3 regions of the Bradyrhizobium sp. I71 genome follow, and region 3 is predicted to be linked to each of the others. Evidence: predicted binding sites of a transcription regulator. Region 3 holds the regulator's gene; each other region holds the start of a gene.
The links. The regulator LexA, encoded in region 3, represses DNA repair genes until DNA is damaged. The targets are predictions, from matches to a motif close to TGTTCNNNNTGTGTTCNG.
Positions count from the first base shown of each region.

Region 1: the regulator LexA is predicted to act here: its motif matches at 2,398-2,415, upstream of FJV43_RS16760 (YifB family Mg chelatase-like AAA ATPase).
Region 2: the regulator LexA is predicted to act here: its motif matches at 3,288-3,305, upstream of FJV43_RS22745 (ribonuclease T2).

Region 1 is NZ_CP059398.1:3,449,523-3,456,117, reverse strand. It holds gene FJV43_RS16770 (ATP-binding protein) at 1-96, opposite strand, end outside; gene FJV43_RS16765 (hypothetical protein) at 223-690, opposite strand; gene FJV43_RS16760 (YifB family Mg chelatase-like AAA ATPase) at 800-2,338, opposite strand; gene FJV43_RS16755 (PilZ domain-containing protein) at 2,568-2,813, shown strand; gene FJV43_RS16750 (tetratricopeptide repeat protein) at 2,893-3,663, shown strand; gene FJV43_RS16745 (AAA family ATPase) at 3,698-4,987, opposite strand; gene FJV43_RS16740 (CpaD family pilus assembly protein) at 4,984-5,715, opposite strand; gene FJV43_RS16735 (type II and III secretion system protein family protein) at 5,772-6,595, opposite strand, start outside.
Region 2 is NZ_CP059398.1:4,713,224-4,719,818, forward strand. It holds gene uvrC (excinuclease ABC subunit UvrC) at 1-196, opposite strand, end outside; gene FJV43_RS22730 (outer membrane protein) at 431-1,054, shown strand; gene FJV43_RS22735 (cold-shock protein) at 1,125-1,340, opposite strand; gene rlmJ (23S rRNA (adenine(2030)-N(6))-methyltransferase RlmJ) at 1,605-2,465, opposite strand; gene FJV43_RS22745 (ribonuclease T2) at 2,550-3,242, opposite strand; gene FJV43_RS22750 (hypothetical protein) at 3,362-3,823, opposite strand; gene FJV43_RS22755 (hypothetical protein) at 4,008-4,301, shown strand; gene FJV43_RS22760 (DUF3617 family protein) at 4,344-4,874, shown strand; gene FJV43_RS22765 (ATP-binding protein) at 5,049-6,437, opposite strand; gene FJV43_RS22770 (response regulator transcription factor) at 6,462-6,595, opposite strand, start outside.
Region 3 is NZ_CP059398.1:7,824,009-7,830,603, forward strand. It holds gene FJV43_RS37095 (S41 family peptidase) at 1-765, opposite strand, end outside; gene FJV43_RS37100 (alpha-hydroxy acid oxidase) at 1,068-2,201, shown strand; gene FJV43_RS37105 (HAD-IA family hydrolase) at 2,231-2,854, shown strand; gene FJV43_RS37110 (hypothetical protein) at 3,021-3,227, shown strand; gene glp (gephyrin-like molybdotransferase Glp) at 3,436-4,647, shown strand; gene lexA (transcriptional repressor LexA) at 4,824-5,525, shown strand; gene FJV43_RS37125 (hypothetical protein) at 6,011-6,445, shown strand; gene FJV43_RS00005 (ComEC/Rec2 family competence protein) at 6,566-6,595, opposite strand, start outside.

The sequences.
Region 1 (6,595 bases), 3.5 Mb from region 3:
CGAGAAGATCATGAAAGAGCGGATCGCGAAGGCAATGCGGGGGTGCTGCCGCTTGAAGCGGCGCATGCGCACCTTGATCCGGAACATCCGATCCATCGCCACCCGACCCGACTCTCTTGCTTGAAACCTGTGATCGCCGGCTGCCACGATGTCGCGCCGACCTTGCGAACAGTTTGCGGCCTGGGCCCCGCCTTCAGACAGGGTTGACGGGATGTTAACGGCTCAGAGCGAGGCGGCCTGGAGCTGGCGGTGGCCGCCGCGGGCGCCGACGATCAGGGCCGCCGCCTCGCGCTGCGAGAACGTCTTCGAGCGCACATAGATGCGGTAATCCGCCGGTCCTTCGCTGGAGAGATAGACCACCGGCCCGCCGTCGACGGGCTGTGCCGCAATCGAGATCAGCCGTGTCGAGGGGGTGAGCCCGCAGGAGTCCGGCTCGGAGCCGAGACCGTCGTCCACCACGGTGAAGTCCGCGGCGTCCGCGTCATCGGTGATCTGGACCCGCACCGTCGCCCGCGCGGGATCGTCGGTGAAGGCGATATGCACGTTGGCAGTCCAGAACAGGGATGTGAGCTCGACCGTCGTGTCGCTGAGCGCGATGCAGGGATGCGAGACCGATCCGATCTCGGCACGGGCGAACACCGCAGCCGCCAGCAGGGGAACAACCGAGGCCAGGACCTTGAAACGCAACATGACACTCTACTCGCCGGGCCCTTCAGGAACTCACGACCGAAACGCGCGGGCCTTATGGTTTGCAGAGCGCAAAGGAAAATCGTTACCGCCGGGTTGATGCGCGATGCGATCACGCCATCTGCCGCACATCCTCCGCGAGTGCGCGGTAGGACAGCGCTTCGGCCAGATGCAGCCGGCCGATCTTGTCCGCGTTGTCGAGGTCGGCCAGCGTGCGCGCCACCCGCAGCACGCGGTGATAGCCGCGCGCCGACAGCCGCATGGTCTCGGCGGCATCCCGCAGCAGCTTGGCGCCTTGCGCATCCGGCTTTGCGATCTCCTCCAGCACCGAGGCGGGCGCCTCGGCATTGGTGCGGACCTTTGGCAGGCCGGCATCCGCATAGCGCGCGAGCTGGATGTCGCGCGCCGCCGCCACGCGTGCGGCGACCTCGGCCGATCCCTCCGCCGCCGGGGGCAGGATCAGGTCCGCCGCGGTCACGGCCGGCACCTCGATGCGCAGATCGATGCGGTCCATGAGGGGACCGGAGATGCGCGCCTGGTAGTCGCCGGTGCAGCGGTCGATGCGGCCGCGCTTGCAGGCATAGCCGGGCTCGAACGCATTGCCGCAGCGGCAGGGATTCATCGCCGCGACCAGCATGAAGCGGGCAGGGTAGGTGACGCGGTGATTGGCGCGCGATACAGCGACTTCGCCGTTCTCCAGGGGCTGGCGCAGCGAATCCAGCACGCGCGGATCGAATTCCGGCAGCTCGTCGAGGAACAGCACGCCCTGATGCGCCAGCGAGATCTCGCCGGGCCTGGCACGCATGCCGCCGCCGGTGAGCGCGGCCATGCTGGCGGAATGATGCGGCGAGCGGAACGGCCGCCGCGCCGTCAGCGCGCCGCCTTCGATCTCGCCGGCGACGGAGGCGATCATCGAGACCTCGAGCAGCTCGCCCGGCGACAGCGGCGGCAGGATCGAGGGCAGGCGCGCCGCCAGCATCGATTTGCCGGCGCCGGGCGCGCCGATCATCAGCAGGTGATGCCCGCCGGCGGCCGCGATCTCCAGCGCGCGCTTGGCGCTTTCCTGGCCCTTGATGTCGCGCAGGTCGAGCGTGGAGGCGGGCGCCTCGTGCACCTTCGGCGAGGGCCGCGACAGCACCTGGGTGCCCTTGAAATGGTTGGCGATCTGGATCAGCGAACTCGCCGCGATGATCTGGATGTCCGGGCTCGCCCAGGCCGCCTCGGAGCCGCACGCCGCCGGGCAGATCAAGCCTTCCTCGCGCGCATTGGCGCCGATCGCGGCGGGAAGAACGCCGGCCACCGGTGCGATCGAGCCGTCGAGGCCGAGCTCGCCGAGAACGGTGAAGCCGGTCAGCGCATCCGGCGGGATCGCGCCGATCGCCGCCATCAGCCCGAGCGCGATCGGCAGGTCGTAATGGCTGCCTTCCTTGGGAAGGTCGGCGGGTGCCAGATTGACGATGATCCGCCGCGCCGGCAGCGCCAGCCCCGAGGCGATCAGCGCCGAGCGCACCCGCTCGCGCGCCTCCGATACCGCCTTGTCCGGCAGGCCGACGATGGCGAAGGCCGGCAGGCCAGGGGCGACCTGCACCTGCACGTCGACCGCGCGGGCCTCGATCCCCTCGAAGGCGACGGTAGAAACCCGCTGAACCATGCTCGAACCAGCCTGCCCCTTTCGCGCAATTAGGGGTAGCAGAGCGCGGCCGCCAGCGCAAGAACAATACGGGAACATTCGCCGACGCCCGCGCAAGCCCTAACCAGCCGTAAACGTGACGCGGAGACTACGTCTCGAATGCCAGCTTCTGTCCTCAGCACATTCCAACGAATGTCCATTACTCCTGAGGCTGCGGGATGGGCCGTGATCTAACAAGTGAAGTAGCAAGATGCTTGCAAATCGCCGGAGAAGCGAACGTCGGGTGTGCAGCCGGCTCGCCAAGATTCATTTTGGCGCGGGCTCGCTGCCGAGGGACTGCACGATCACGGATATTTCGGATGGGGGTGTGAAAGTGGTGGCGGAATTCCTGGAAGTGCCGCCGCAATTCACCATCATCTTCGCGCCCGACTATTCCCGCCAATGCCGCCTGCGCTGGCGCATCGGCTGCGAGTTCGGCGCCGAATTCGTGGACTAGGCCGCAGGGGCCGTCCTCCTTAACGGGACTTTAGCGTTAATGGGTCAGCATCTCTGATCAGTTGCCGAGTGATCAGAGTATGTCCAAGCGTTCGTCCCTCGCCCCTCCGGCGAGATTCCTGCTTCCCGCACTCCTGGTGCTCGGCCTGGGCGGCTGTCAGACGACGGGCCTCGAGGACGTCACCGGCGCGCTCGGCGGCAAATCGGAAACAGCCGGCAAGGCCGACGCCCGGTCGGACATGGACGCATTGCGCGAGCGCTATCGCGCCAGGCCCGGCGATCCCTCCGTTGCGCTCGCCTACGGCAAGGCGCTGCGCGAGACCGGCCAGCGCGCGCAGGCGGTCGCGGTGCTTGAGCAGGCCGTGCTCAGCCATCCCAGCAACAAGGCGCTGCTCGCCGGCTACGGCCGCGCGCTCGCCGATAGCGGCAATTTCCAGCAGGCCTTCGACGTTCTCAGCCGTGCGCATACGCCTGAGGATCCGGACTGGCGCATCTTGTCGGCGCAGGGCGCGGCGCTCGATCAGCTCGGCCGCAACGAGGAGGCGCAGCAATATTACGCCGCGGCGTTGAAGATCGTGCCGAACGAGCCGACCGTGCTGTCCAATCTCGGCCTGTCCTATGTGCTGCAAAACAATCTGCCGAAGGCCGAACAGGTGCTCGGCCGCGCCTATCAGCGCAATCAGAACGATCCGCGGGTTCGTGCCAATCTCGCGCTCGTGCTGGGATTGCAGGGCCGAGAGGCCGAAGCCGAAATACTCGTGAAGGCCGATCTGCCGCCCGATCAGGCGGCGGCCAAGGTCGCGGCGCTGCGCCAGTTGCTGGCGAAGAAACAGCAAAGGGCGGACAAATAGTCCGCCCTCTTCCGATCTTTGCGATTCCCGATCTTTACGACGCCTTGCGATGCGGGGCCGACCCGCGCCCCGACCTGCCCTTCAGCTTCTTCAGGAGCGGCTCGAGCAGCGAGCGCTTCGGCTTCTTCACCTCGCCGCGGCCGGCAAGGCGGTTCGCCATGTTCTGGAACAGAAGGGTGGTGCGGTGGGTCTTGGCGACCTCCGCGATCATCTGGCCGTTATTGGCCGCGGTCGAGAACAGCTTCGAATCGAACGGGATCACCGCGATCGGCTGGCTCTCCATGGTCTTGGCAAACGCCTTGACCTCGATTTCCGCGCGCTTGTGCATGCCGACCTGGTTGATGCAGTACAACGGCGGGCGATCATTGGGGCGTGCCGCCTTCAGCACGGTCAGCATGTTCTTGGTGTTGCGCAGGTTCGCGAGATCGGGCTCGGCCACGATCACGATGTCGTCGGCGTTGACCAGCGCGCGCCGCGTCCAGCCGGACCATTGATGGGGAACGTCGAGCACGATGCAGGGCGTGGTCATGCGTAGCGTGTCGAACACCGCATCGAAGGCTTCGGTACCGAAATCATAGACGCGGTCGAGCGCAGCCGGTGCCGCCAGCAGGCTGAGGCGATCGGTGCATTTGGCGAGCAGGCGTTCCATCAGCGCCGTGTCCGGCCGGTCCTGCGACAGCACCGCATTGGCGATGCCCTGCACCGGATCCTGGTTGTAGTCGAGGCTCGCCGTGCCGAAGGCGAGGTCGAGATCGATCACGACGGAATCGAGCGCGAGGTCTCGGGCGATGGTCCAGGCCACATTGTGCGCGACGGTGGACGCACCGACGCCGCCCTTGGCGCCGACCACGGCGATGACGCGGCCGGTGATGATGGCCTCGGAAGCCGAGAACAGGCTGCAGATCGAGCGAACGACGTCGAGTGTCTCGACCGGGCCGACCACGTAGTCGTTGACGCCGCGGCGCACCAGCTCGCGATAGGGCGCGGTGTCGTTGGGATTGCCGATCACGACCACACGGGTGCCGGGATCGCAGACGCCGGCGAGGTCGTCCAGGCCCTCGAGGATGTCGCGCGTGCCGTCGGACTCGATGACGATCACGTTCGGCGTCGGCATCGATTCATAGACCTCGATCGCCGCGGCGAGGCCACCGTCCTTGGCGGTAAGGTGGGCCTTGGCGAGCCGGCGATCCTGGCCCGCCGCGGTCACCGCATTGAGCGTCTGCTCGGTCTCGCAAAAGGCTTGCACGGAAATGCGAGGAACCGGTGCAATGTGTTCCTCGGGGTGCCGCGGATCGTCCGCGTCTTCGTCGTCGAAGCTTGTCATCTGCCGGTGTCGCTGAGTTTGGCCTTGTCGGATTCGGGATAGGCGGTCGCGGTCGTCGCGCCCTTGCGATAGCGTTCGAACGCGATGTTGCGTCGTGCGGTATAGGCGGGTGTCTCGGCGCGCGGCTGCTCGAGATCGGCCGGGTTGTCGATCATGGCCGCGAGATTGCGCTGGGTGGCGCAGCCCAGATTGAAATAGGGCCGGTTCTCATTGTAGCCGGGGTCGAGGATGGAGGGGCCGACGTCTTCCGGCCACAGCCCGCAGGGGCCGGCGACGGCCGCGATCTTCGAATAGCTCAGGCGGATGGTGGGCAGCAGCCCGGGATCCTCGGGGCGGTAGGGATGCTGGACGATGGCACGCGACGGCACGCCGCCCGACGCCAGCACGGACCGGATTTCCTGGTAGGTCGCAGCAGCCGCGCGCGAATTGGCGCTGTCGACAGGCACGTCGACGACGACGGAGCCGGTGCCTTCGCGCACCCAGTCCCGCGCGATGCCCGCGACATCCGAATGCTGTGCGGCTGAGAGGCCGCCTCGCGCCTTGCCGACAAAAATCACAATCGACTTCTTGCCTTCCTGCACCGCGATCGGGTGGCGCTGGCGATAGTCGGTCGGCACCGTCTGGGTGACGATCTCGGTGGTGTTGCAGGCGCCGAGCATGACGGAGATCCCCGCCAGTGCCAGCACCACGCCCAGATTGCGACGTCGATCGGCTGTCGTCTTCGTCATCGCCTCATCCCCTCCTGCCCCAATTCCTGCCCCGGTCCCCACGCCGCGCGTTCGTCTCAGTCGATGATGAAGCCGAAATCACCCGGCGTGCCGCTGATCGGATCGACGCGGCGCGCGATGCCGTAGAGGCGGTTCATGCGGCCGAGCAGCGCCGTCTGCGCATCCGAGGCCGGCGCGAAGCCGTCGTCGGGCCGCGACAATTCCTTCTGGGCGACCGCGCGCACCACGTAGGGCGTCACGATCACCATCAGCTCGGTCTCGTTGTTGACGAAGTCCTGGCTGCGGAACAGCGCGCCGATGATCGGCAGCTGGTCGACGCCGGGCAGGCCGTTGATCGCCTGCTTGGTCTGCTGCTGGATCAGGCCGGCCATCGCCATCGAGCCGCCCGAGGGAATTTCCAGCGTGGTCTCGGCGCGGCGGGTCTGGATCGACGGGATGGTGATCGAGCTGGTCTGGCCCGCGGACACCGCCTGCGTCACGGAGATGGCGTTCTGACTCGACAGCTCCGAGACTTCGGTCATCACGCGCAGGCTGATACGTCCCTCGCTGAGCACGACCGGCGTGAAGTTCAGGGAGATGCCGAACTTCTTGTAGGTGATCTGGGTGGTACAGACATGGGTGACCGGATCGCAGGAATAGCCCGCAGGGATCGGGAATTCGCCGCCGGCAATGAAGGTGGCGGACTCGCCGGAGATCGCCGTCAGGCTGGGCTCGGCCAGCGTCCGCATCACGCCGGCGCTTTCCATCGCGCGCATCGTGGCGTTGACCGTGGCCACGCCTTTTGCGAGCCCGGTGACACCGAGCCCGTTGCTGCTGACGAGCGGGCCGCCGGAGACCGAGAACGGGTTGGAATTGTTGAAATTCACCACCGCGGTGCCGG
Region 2 (6,595 bases), 3.1 Mb from region 3:
CGCCGACGGCGCCACTCTCCTCCAGGATATCAGGCAGCCGCGCATCGTCCTCGTCGTCGCCGCTTGCGCTGGCGGGATCGAGGTCCGGCGGCGCCGTCTCCTGTTGGATCTCCTGGGGCGGGCCATCCGGTGCCATGCCGCGCCGGGATTTGCGCGCGCGTGCGTCGTCCGGATTGTCGGTGGAATCGTGAACCATGAGGACGAATTTAGGCGCTGGGGGTGTCGATTTGAAGTTCCGGCCCTGCCGCACGCACAGGTCCCGGTAACGCTTCCTTAAGTCTGTTAACAGCGCAGTAACCCGACTTAACAGCCCTTTAACTTAAAACTCTCGATAAATCCTACGCGAAAAGTTCTTGGTTCCGTAACCATGCAGGGCCGGCGCGGCGCCGCAGGCATCGCGCAGGTTGCGACAGTTGCGTTGGAGTGAGTGATGAAGGGGCTCGTTGTGGGCGCGGCCGCGTTGGTTGCGGCCGGCTGGACGGCTTCGGCAGAAGCCGCCGATCTCAGTTATGGGCAACGTGCGCCCTATACCGTCAACCAGCCGCTCAATGCCTATAGCTGGGCAGGTCCCTATCTCGGCGGCAACATCGGCTATGAATGGGGCTCGGTGGACAACAACCCCTCGAAGCCGTCGGGCTTCGTCGGCGGTGTGCAAGCCGGCTACAATTTCCAGAACGGCCCGTGGGTGTTCGGTGTCGAGGGCGACATCCAGGCTGCCGGCGCCGACGACACCTTCGCGCCGTGGAAATTCTCCAATCCGTGGTTCGGCACCCTGCGCGGCCGCGCGGGATACGCGTTCAGCAACGTGCTGTTCTACGGCACCGCCGGTCTTGCGTTCGGCGAGCTGCGTGGGCAGACCTTCGGCTGGACGGAATCGCACACCACGGCGGGCTGGACCATCGGTGCCGGCGCGGAAGTGGGCCTCGCGCCGAACTGGAGCGTCAAGCTCGAATATCTCTACATCGATCTGTCCACGAGTCAGTTCGCGATTACGGGCGTGTCCAACGGCTATAGCGCCAGCGTTGTCCGCGCAGGCGTGAACTATCACTTCTGACGTCTCAAGAAGAAAATACCGGACCAGCCTCCCGGCCGCTCGCGGTCGGGATTTTTTTGCGCTAGGCTCGCTAGGCGAGGATCACCAAATTGACCGCCTTCGGGCCTTTCCCCTTCTTGTCCGGTTCGACTTCGAAAGTGATACGCTGTCCTTCGGCAAGGTCCTTCAGTCCCGCCCGCTCCACAGCGGTGATGTGAACGAAGACATCGCGACCGCCGTCGTCAGGCTTGATGAAGCCGTAGCCGCGCTCGCCGTTGAAGAACTTGACCGTTCCCGTCATGGCCATCGGGAAACTCCCCCTCATTGCTCCTCCGCCGCGACGCAGACTCACGTCACGACATGACCGGGCCTTACGGAGCCCGGGAGCTGGCCATCCTTGGACGGACCTCATCGGTCCGGCCGGATCTTTCTTAGGCCTTCACTCCGCCGCAACCATTCGCGGAAGCGGAACGTAAAGCCAGTCACGGAAACAGCATAATACGGTTCGTTGCAGATTGACTACCGGTCCTGCATATTTTTCCCAAGAATGCCGGAGTGTTACGGCTTGGCTTTAAGGCTTGGGCACCTCCAATCGGAATCTGGCAGCTCCGCCCTGGCCGAGCGGCATTTCCAGTTCGGGCAGAATGGTCTTGAGCTCGCCGTGCAGCGTATAGGGCGGATTGACGATCAAGAGCCCGGTGGAAGTGAGGGCGGCTCTGTCGGCCTGCGGCGCGACGCTGAATTCGAGGCGCAGGCATTTCCCGGGGGGCTTTGCTGCAGCTGCGAGCCGCACGACCGTCTGGGCCAGCGTATCGGTGGCGCGCCGGTTCTTGGCCGGGTACCAAATTACATAGATACCGGTTGGCCATTTCGCGAAAGCCGCCGAGAAGGCTTCGCCGAGCCGCTCGAACTCGTCCTTGGCCTCGAAGGGCGGGTCGATCAGCACGAGGCCGCGCCGCTCCTTCGGCGGCACGAAGGCCGGCAGTGCCACCCAGCCGTCGAGATCGACCACGCGGGCCTGCTCGTCGCGGCGCAGCACGTCGATCAGCGCTTTCCGCGCCTTCGGCTCGAGCTCGCATGCGACGAGCCGGTCCTGCGGCCTGAGCAGGCCGCGCGCGATCAACGGCGAGCCCGGATAGGCCTTGAGCTCGCCCTTCGGATTGAAGGCGCGGACGATGTCGAGATAGGGCTTGGTCAGCGCCGCGGTCTCGTTCGACAGGCGCGCCTGCAGCAGCCGCGCAATGCCGGTCAGCCATTCGCCGCCCCGGCGCGCCTCGTCGCTGTCGAGATCGTAGAGGCCGGCGCCGGCATGGGTGTCGATGACGCGGAACGCCGCCGGCTTGTCCTGCAGATAAGTGAGGATGCGCGCCAGCACGATGTGCTTGATGACATCGGCGAAGCTGCCGGCGTGGAAGGCGTGGCGGTAGTTCATGGCGGAGAGTTACGACATCGCGCGACGCTGCGCATCATAGTTCGCGCGATGCGCGCCTCGAAACGACGATCGGAGCAGCCGGCCTCAACCGCCCCTGATCGGCGGCATCGTCACCTGGTCGCGGCGGCAGGCGCGGCGCTCGATCTCGTCGCAGGCGCGGAATTGCAGGTCCTTGCTGAGGCAGATGCGGACCTCGGACAGCCGTGTCCGGTTGCAGGTGACCGAGATGCTGGCATTGCTGAGGCCCGGATTGGCCTTGATGAAGGCCTCCTCGACTTCCGCCGGCGCCACGGTCTTGGCCTGCGACAGATCGAGATAGTCGGCCGGGATCTTGATCGTGGCGCGCGCTTTCCGGATCGTCTCGAAATAGCTGCGGCCCTCGAGCCCGGAGCAGGTGCCATGCTTGTCCCACTCGTTGAAGATCAGGCCCGGCGCCGGCATCAAATCGAGCATCGATGACACGATGTTGCGGTTCAGCCGCGGCGCCGGGCGCTGGCAATATTCCGGGAAGCCGTTCTCATATTGCGGCCACAGCCCATGCACGACGAAAGCGTAGGGCCGTCCGCCGCACTGGATCTGGGAGCGGCCGCCGCGCTCGGCCGCCTCTTCGCAGAACGAGGGCGACCACGACAGCGCGAGCACATAGAAGTCGAACTCGCCCGGCGCGTTCTGCCGCTTGTCCTGGGCTTTCGCGCCGCCGGCGAGCGTTGCCAGCCCGGCGGCGAGGGTCAGCGAGATCATCAGACGGGACAACGAACGCAATCTGGGATGAAACATGGCAACGCCCCTCAACTAGACTGTGCGCGCAGCCTAGCAGGCAAAGAGAACATTTCAAGAACAAAATTCGAGGCCGCCGTCATCTGACGGATGATCAACCGAATCAGGCGTTCTTCGGATCAGGGCTTGGCGGCGCGGCAGGCCGGATTGTAGGCCCAGTTGCGGTCGAGCCCGACCACGCACCACTCGACACCGTCGCCGTAGCCGGCAAAGCCGCCATCCTCCATGATCGAGAAGTGCACCTTGCGCACCTTGCCGTCATTGAGCATGGCCTCGCCGGTGCAAAAGCGGCGCGGAATGTTGTCGGACTGCCAGGGCCTGAAGGCGACCTCGCGAACGGCGGAGAAGCTGGTGATCTTCAACGAGGAATTCCAGAACGAGCTCTCTTTTTCCCAGAACTGGGTGGCGATCGTCGGCAGGGCCTTGTCGCAATCGACGACGGCGCCGTCGTAGCGCGGTCCGCTCAGCCAGAAATTCAGCTCGAGTGGATTGGCGGCCCTGGCCTCGCCGAGCGACAGCGCCCCGAAAATGAGGCCGAGCAGGGCGGCAAAGCGAAGCGATTTCGGGGAGGGGGCGCGCATGGTCAATCCAGACAGCTCAAGTCTTGCGAAGTTCAGACGGTGCCGCGAAGGCCGGGGGAGGTCAAGTGCAGCGCGGCAACACTTGGCCAGGAGTTGACCGGGACGTCGCGGCCAACCGGGCTTCTGTTCTTTTCACTTCCATCCCGGCACCGTAGACTGGCGCCAGCCAATTGGAGTGACGGGAATGCGAATCATTGCGGCCGCTGGCCTTCTTGCCCTGGGTCTGATGGCGAGCCAGTCGGCGCGGGCCGACATCCTTCCGGTGCCGCCGTTCAAGGGTAACGACACCGGCGGGATCATCGCCTATTCGATGGCGACCCAGGTCGACGCGCGTCAAGTCGCGGTCGATCACTGCGCACGCTACGGCAAGGTCGCCAAATTCCTCGCGGTGCAGGGCTATGACGGCGGCTACATCTCGTTCGCCTGCCGCTGGGTGCCCTATGGTGCCGCCGAGCAGCCGATCCGCACGCTGTACTGAGGCGCTGTCGAAGGTCGGCACTCTCAGCCGGGAGTCTCCCACATGACGCGCAAACTCGCTTTGCTCGGCGCGGCCATTTGTCTCGTGTTGTCGGCAGGTACCGCGAGCGCCGACGATTTGCCGGTACGAAAGGCTGGTCTTTGGGAAATGAAGCTGGTCACGACCGGCTCGCCCATGCCCGAGATGACCATGCAGCACTGCACCGACGAGACCGTCGACAAGGAGATGAGCAACAACGTCTCCCCGATGGCCAAGCAGATCTGCGCCAGGCAGGAGATCAAGAAGACTGCGACCGGCTATGTCAGCGATTCCGAGTGCAACGTCGCGGGTGTCAGCACGACGTCGCATGCCGAGATCACGGGCGATTTCAACTCGGCCTACACGGTGAAGACCACCTCGCACGCGCAAGGCGGCGTCGCCGGCGCGGCCGGCCGCGATAGCACCATGACACTGCAAGCCAAGTGGCTGGGCGCCTGCAAGCCGGACCAGAAGCCCGGCGACATCGTGATGCCCGGCGGCTTCAAGATGAACGTGCGCGACATGGACAAGCTGAAGGCGCTGCTGCCGAAGTAGGTTTGTCTTCCTCCCCTCTCCCCTTGTGGGAGAGGGTGGCTCGCCGCGTTAGCGGCGAGACGGGTGAGGGGTTTCTCTCCGCGAATTCAAATGAGACTTGCACGCGCGGAGAGATACCCCTCATCCGGCGCTTCGCGCCACCTTCTCCCACAAGGGGAGAAGGTGAAGAGCAGCCTACACCGGAATCCGCACGCTCGCCCTCAATCCCCCCATCGGGCTGTCGCCGAGCGTGATGTCGCCGCCATGCGAGCGGGCGATGTCGCGGGCGATGGCAAGGCCGAGGCCGGTGCCGCCTTCGTCCTGGTTGCGGGCGTTGTCGAGCCGCAGGAACGGCTTGAACACTTCTTCGCGCAAGTGAGCGGGAATGCCCGGGCCGTCGTCGTCGACCGTGACGGTCAAATAACGGTGATCGCGCTGGCCGGTGATCGCGATGTTCCTGCCGTAGCGTGCCGCGTTGGTGATGAGGTTGGCGAGGCAGCGCTTGAACGAGGCCGGCTTCACCGTCACCACGGGCAGGCCGTGGAATGCGACGGTCGCGTTGTGGCCGTGGCGTTCGGCATCGCTGCGCAGCTCTTCGAGGGCCTGGGCCATGTCGGTCGGCTGCGACTGCTCGCCGGAATCGCCGCGGGCGAAGGCGAGGTAATCCTCCAGCATCATCGACATCTCGTCGACGTCCTTGCGCATGCCCTCGAGCTCCGGACTGTCGCCGATCAGCGCCAGCTCGAGCTTGAAGCGGGTCAGGATGGTACGCAGATCGTGGCTGACGCCCGCGAGCATCGCGGTGCGCTGCTCCATGGTGCGCTCGATGCGCGACTTCATTTCGAGGAAGGCGACTGCCGCGCGCCGCACCTCGCGCGCGCCCCTCGGGCGGAAGTTCGGTGCCTCGCGGCCCTTGCCGAAGCTCTCGGCGGCATCGGCAAGGCGCAGGATTGGCTTGATCTGGTTGCGCAGGAACAGCACCGCGACGATCAAGAGGATCGAGGACGTCCCGACCATCCAGAACAGGAAGATCTCCGAGTTCGAGGCGTAGGCGGCGCTGCGCTGCGCGAACACGCGCATCACGGCGTCGTCGAGCTGGATGCGGATCTCGACGAGGTTGGAGCGGCCGACCGTGTCGATCCAGAACGAGCGCCCGATCTGGCGGCCGAGCTGCACCGACAGCGTCTGGTCGAGCAGCGAGAAGAACGGTTTTGGTCCCGGCGGCGGCATGTCGCCGGCGGGCAGGAAATCGACCACGAGGCCGAGGCGCTGCTGGGCGATGCGGCGGATCTGGTCACGGTCCTTGTCCTGCGGATAACCCTTGTAGACGTCGATCAGCGCGGCGATGTCCTGCACCACCGCAGCCGACAACCTGCGCGTCACCGTGTTCCAGTGCCGTTCCATGAACACGAAGGCGACGACCGATTGCAGCACCACCATCGGCACGATCATGATGAGGAGCGCGCGGGCGTAGAGGCCGGTCGGCATCCAGCCCTTGAACGCGTTGCCCATCCAGCCATTGGCGGCGGAGACGCGGCCGGCAGCGCTTCGCAGCAGCGTCAGGCCGGTATCGATCGTGCTCATCGGTCGCGCTTCACTGCTTGGGTCTCAAGGCGAGGCCACCAGCCGGTAGCCGATGCCGCGCACCGCCTGAAGGAACAGCGGATTGGCGGGGTCGGTCTCGATCTTGCGCCTGAGGCGGTTGATCTGCACGTCGACGGCGCGCTCGTTGACGCTGCCGT
Region 3 (6,595 bases):
CACCGATACGGCCTGATCGAGCAGTCCGCCCGGATTGTTGCGCAGATCCATCACGTAGCCTGCGAGCTTCTCGGCCGGGACCTGCCTGGAGATCGACGCGATCGCCTTCTTCAGTCCGTCGGTGGTCTGCTCGTTGAAAGAGGTGACGCGGATATAACCGATGTCGCCGTTCTCGACGTGGAAGCGCACCGGGCGCACATGGATGATTTCGCGCGTGATCGAAACGTCGAGCGGCGCGTCCGCGCCCTTGCGCACGATGGTGAGCTTGGTCTTGGTGTCGACCGGGCCCTTCATCTTGTTGACGGCCTGCTCGAGCGTCATGCCCTGCACCGCCTCGCCGTCGATCTTGCTGATGAGGTCGCCGGACATGATGCCGGCCTTCGAGGCCGGCGTATCGTCGATCGGCGAGACCACCTTGACGAGGCCCTCCTCCATGGTGACCTCGATGCCGAGCCCGCCGAACTCGCCGGAGGTGGTCTCCTGCATCTCGGTCCAGGCCTTGGCGTTCATGTAGCGTGAGTGCGGATCGAGCGAGGTCACCATGCCGGTGATCGCGCCCTCGATCAGCTTGGCGTTGTCGGGCTTCTCGACATAGCTGGCCTTGACCCGCTCGAACACCGCGCCGAACAAATTGAGCTGGGAATAGGCATCATCCGCGCTCGCTGCCGCCCGCGCCGCCCATACTCCGCTGTGCGGGCCGGCTACCAGAAGAGTCAGACACGCTCCGGTGAGCGCGCCGAGGGGGAACAGCAGGGTTTTCCGCATGGATGACGTAGCCTTTTGCTTGGCGGTTCTCTTCGGCTTGGGAGCGCCATGCAAATGGCGATCCAGCCCACTTCTCACAATACCATTCCGGTTTCTTCATGGCCGGGATGCCACGCTGGCGGGTATACCGAAGAAATCCCTTCGCCTTGGACTAAACTTTTGGCAACGTTCCGAAACTGTTCGCGCAAGCGCAAACCGGTCGGGCCGCCCACGCCTCGCAGCTATGCGATTTTAGGATGGTTTTGGAGGGCCGGACGCGATAGGCGATGACGACAAGACTTCAAATTCTCGGGAGGACAACAATGAACGAAGCGCCCCGCATCCGGCCTGAAAGGAACGTCGAACTCGGCGCCAGCAGCGAGCCGTTCCAGAACCTGCACGAGTTCATCCGGAAAGCGCGCGCCAACCTGAACCAGAACGCCTGGGACTACATCGTCGGCGCGGCCGAGACCGAGACCACGATGCGCCGCAACCGCATGGCGCTGGACGAGATCGCCTTCCGCCCGCGCGTGCTGCGCGATGTCCGCAGGGTCGACGGAGGGGTCGATCAATTCGGCCGCAGGATGCGCCTGCCGGTGGTGCTCGCCCCGGTCGGCGCCCTCGAGATCTTCGATCCGGATGGCGCGGCAAGCGTGGCACGCGCCGCCGGCACTTTCGGTGCGGCGCACATGCTGAGCTCGGTATCCGAGCCAGGACTGGAGACGACCGCCGAAGCCGCACCCGACGCGCTGCGACTCTATCAGCTTTATGTCCGCGGCGACGATGCCTTCGTCGCCGATGTCGTCAGCCGGGCCGAGCAGAACGCCTATGCCGCCTTCTGCCTGACCGTCGACACCGCCCATTACAGCCGTCGTGAACGCGACATCGCCAAGCGCTACGTTCGCGAGAGCCGTCTGCGCGCCACCGGCGGCGATTTCCAGAAGGGCCTGGAGTGGCGGACCGTGAAGATGATCAAGGACAAGTTCAAAATACCGCTGATCCTCAAGGGCATTGCCACCGCCGAGGACGCGCTGATCGCGCTCGATCACGGCGTCGAGTGGATTTACGTCTCCAACCATGGCGGCCGCCAGCTCGACCACGGCCGCGGCGCCATGCATGTGCTGCCTGAAATTGTCGATGCCGTGAAGGGCCGCGCCAAGATCATGGTCGACGGCGGCATCTGTCGCGGCACCGACATCGTCAAGGCGATCGCGGCGGGCGCGGACCTCGTCGGCATCGGGCGGCTGCAATGCTGGGCGCTGGCGGCGGCGGGCGAAGCCGGTGTCACCCGGATGCTGGAACTGCTCGAGGACGAGGTGCTGCGCTGCCTTGGCCTCCTGGGCGCCACCTCATTCGCCGAGGTCGACAAATCCTGCCTGCATCCGGCGACCGCCACCAACGCGCCCAGCGTGTTCAGCGCGTTCCCGCTGTTCGACCATGAACCCTATCGCTACTGACTTGCCGATACTGAAGTGAAAAGGACGCAATGACATCGCTTTCTCCCGGCAGCGCGGATGCGCTTCTGTTCGACCTCGGGCGCGTCGTGCTCGACATCGACTTCTCCAAGGCGATCGCCTGCTGGGCGGGACATGCCGGTTGCCAGCCCGAGGCCATCGTCGCGCGCTATGCGCGTGACGAGGCCTACCGGCTGCACGAGATGGGCAAGATCAGCGACGAGGACTATTTCGCCTCGCTGCGCGCGTCACTTGGAATCGGCATCTCGGACGCGCAGTTCCTGGAAGGCTGGAACGCGATCTTCGCAGGCGAGATGCCCGACATCGCCGAGCTGTTGCCGCGCGCGGCGAAGCAGATGCCGCTCTATGCCTTCTCCAACACCAATCGGCCGCATGTGGACTATTTCTCAAAGGAATATGCCGGCGTGCTCGGCCACTTCCGCGAGCTGTATCTGTCGTCCAGCATCGGCCTGCGCAAACCGGACCCGGAGGCGTTCGACCACGTCGTCGCCGCGATCGGCGTGCCGGCCGGTCGCATCGTATTCTTCGATGACCTCGCCGAGAACATCGAGGGCGCGCGGGCGCGCGGCTTGAACGCCGTGCACGTGACGTCACCCGGCGACGTCGGGAATGCGTTGAGGGCGCTTGGCATCTGAATGCCAGGCAGTCGCCGCGACAGGTCATGCCCGCGGTTCCCGGAGCCAAATTTGCAGGAGATGAGGAACCGAGCCGCTTTGTGCATTTTTGTACGGAGTTCCGGGAACGGAGTACCACCCTTCGGACTCATGAGTCCGTTGGGACTTCTACATCGGATTGATCGACGTGCTGGGCAAAACCTATCTCACCAAGCAAGCCTCTCTCCTGCTTGAATTCGCCAGAACCACCTCGGATTCTGACCTTTCCGCCAAGCTGATCAGCAAGGCGGCCGACCTGAAGTCCCTGGCCGATCCGCTGCCTGACAAGGATCCGAATCCCAGAGCTCCCGACGTCGCACCGGATGTCGGTCCGAGCGATCCGGCAGGACGTTGACCGATGTCGGCCGTGGCGCTCGTCATTCTCGTCCTCGCCATGGCTATCCTCGTGCCGGTCTGTCTCGCCTTCAGGATCATGCCGCGGCGGACGTGAACTCCCGCCGCCGCGACGGAAATCGCGCCGGATAAATCATCCTGCGTGCTGCTTTGCCTCGCGCCTGCACTCGGCTAGAACTCTCGCCAACGATTTGCAGGAGTTTCCGCTCGTGGCCCTCATGCCCGTTTCTGACGCGCTTGCCGCGGTGCTGGCGGATGCAGAGCCGCTACCTGAAGAGATGGTTTCCCTCGATGAGGCCTACCATCGCGTGCTTGCGCGCGACGTCGCGGCGCGGCGCACGCAGCCACCGCAGGCCATGTCGGCGATGGACGGCTACGCCGTGCGCGCGGCTGACGCGGCAACGGTCGATTCCAGGCTGGCGGTGGTCGGCGAGGTCGCGGCGGGTCGCCCGTTCGCGGGAAGGGTTGGCCCCGGCGAAGCCGTGCGGATCTTCACCGGCGGCGTCGTTCCCGACGGCGCCGATGCGGTCGTGATCCAGGAGGACACTGTCGCGGAAGGCAAGCTTGTCACGATCAAGGAAGCCGCGATTTCCGGGCGGCACATCCGCCCCGCCGGTGTCGACTTCCGCGAGGGAGACGTGCTGCTCCGCAAGGGAAGCCGTCTCACGGAGCGCGATCTCGCGCTGGCCGCCGGAATGAATCACCCGCATCTCGCCGTCTGCCGCCGTCCGAGGGTCGCGATTCTCGCCACCGGCGACGAGCTGGTGATGCCCGGCACCACGCCCGGTCACGGCCAGATCGTCTATTCCAATGGCTATGCCCTGCACGCGCTCGCCCGCAGCGCGGGCGCCGAGACCATCGACCTCGGCATTGCCGCCGATACGCTGGAGGCCACTTCCGCCGGCATCCGTCGCGCCCGGGAGAGCGGCGCCGACATCCTGATCACGACCGGCGGTGCCTCGGTCGGCGACCACGATCTGGTCCAGCAGGCGCTCAAGGACGAAGGCATCTCGATGGCGTTCTGGAAGATCGCGATTCGGCCCGGCAAGCCGATGATGCACGGACGGCTCGGCGCAATGCGCGTGATCGGCCTGCCCGGCAATCCCGTGTCGTCTTACGTGTGCGCCTTCCTGTTCATGGTGCCGTTGATTCGCGCCCTGTCGGGCCGTTCAGTGATTCATCATCGCCGCGAGCGCGCCGTGCTGGGCCGCGATCTCGGTGCCAACGACCAGCGCGAGGACTATCTGCGTGCGCGCCTGGAACAGCGTGACGACGGCACGCTCGTCGCCCTTCCCGTCAGCCATCAGGACTCCTCTCTGCTTGCGAATCTCGCTGCGGCGCAGGTACTTCTCGTGCGCGCACCGTTCGCGCCGAGGGCCGAGGCCGGCACGCCTTGCGAGGTGCTGCGCCTGCCGGTGTGAGCTGCACGGCCACACGCATGGCGCGAGCTTCGCTCTGTTCACCGTAAATTAAGCAGTTGCGGAACACATATCGAACATATAGTGTCCGTTCATGATTTGTTTCGAACGTGTAGCAGCTTATCGCTGACTTCCTCGTCTCGGAATTGAACGACATCAACCGGGGGATTTTGGTCGAGATGTTGACGCGCAAACAATACGAGCTTCTGCGATTCATCAGCGAACGTCTGAAGGAAAGCGGCGTGCCGCCGTCCTTCGACGAGATGAAAGATGCGCTCGACCTGCGCTCGAAGTCAGGCATCCATCGCCTGATCACTGCGCTTGAGGAGCGCGGCTTCATCCGCCGCCTGCCCAACCGCGCCCGCGCCATCGAGGTGATCAAGCTGCCCGAGTTGCAGGCCGCCGCCGGCAGTCGCCGCGGCTTCACGCCGAGCGTCATCGAGGGCAATCTCGGCAAGGTCCGCACGACCTCCAGCCCGCCTGTGGACGAGGGCGAGCGTCCCGTCGCGGTGCCCGTGATGGGCCGCATCGCGGCCGGCACGCCGATCGAGGCGCTGCAGACCCGCAGCCACACCATCAGCGTGCCGCCTGACATGCTCGGCTCGGGCGAGCACTACGCGCTCGAAGTGCGCGGCGATTCGATGGTCGAGGCCGGCATCCTCGACGGCGACATGGCGCTGATCCAGCGCAACGAGAGCGCCGATACCGGCGACATCGTGGTGGCGCTGATCGACGACGAGGAAGCCACGCTCAAGCGCTTCCGCCGCCGCGGGGCCTCTATCGCGCTCGAGCCCGCCAATGCCGCCTATGAGGTCCGCATTCTTCCGCCGAACCGCGTGAAGATTCAGGGCAAGCTGATCGGGCTTTACCGCAAGTACTGAGCGGTCGTTCGATATCTATTGGAGCGGATCACTGTCCGCTCCGGCTGGATGGTTTTTCCGGTTCTGCTCAGATTGTCCGGCCCCCTCTTTCGGCGCCATCCTCGACACGCCGCACGACGCAGCATCGCTTCGCGGGCCTGAGAGTTCGAGGACACGTGATGCGCCAGACTTTCCATGGACGATGTTGCGGCGCCGATCGCAGCATCAGCGACGTAAGCCGTTGCCATACAATCGCACCGCCATTCGGCAAGCGAGCTGGCAATGCTCTGGCTGGTCGGCGCCGCGAGGCGCCGACACGCGCCTTCCGAATACACAGGCGTCGGCTTTGTTCCTATCGAATCCGGGAAAGATAATGTGATCGCGGCTTGCGGCGTCCAGCCGCAGATTTGCCTACAACGAAGCAGAGCGTTGCGTGCTTCCACCCTGATAGAGGCCTGCGCCTCAAAAAGAGGTGCGGGTTGCTATCTTCGCATGAGGAGCACCCGATGTGTGACTACAGCCTGCATGCTGTCGCGACGCGCCCCGCCGAAGTCGGCGAGACGATAGTCACGACGACCTTCCGCGGCACCTCGACGCGCGGCTTCGCCTCCGAAGCCGATCTCTCCGTCGCGGTCTGCTTGCTGCCGGGAACGGAGCTCGCCTTCGCGGACAACGTCCGTTACGACAATCGCTGGATCTGGACGCGCACCGTGAACTCCCGCGTCGGCAAGTTCGGCAAGATCGACCCGCACATTCCCGATCGCCATCATGACGCGATCGAATTCCCCGACGGCAAATACGTGCTGGTGACACAGCTCGTCGAAGGCCAGCGCGCGACGGTGCTGCAACTGCCGGTGACCCAGCCGGTTGGCGAACGCGAGCACAAGCCGCAGATCGTCGCCGACACGCGGTCCACGATCACGCGCCTGCCGATCGGCTGACGTCGTCGCCCCCGGCCGATGGTCGTGGGCCAGGAATGAAATGCCATCGCCGGCCGAGGCCGGCGAGATGGTATGGTTTGCGTCCTGCGAGATCCCGACCGACCTCTCCCGCATCGCTCCTCAATCGTCCGCCTGCAAGTCCGTCTCCGA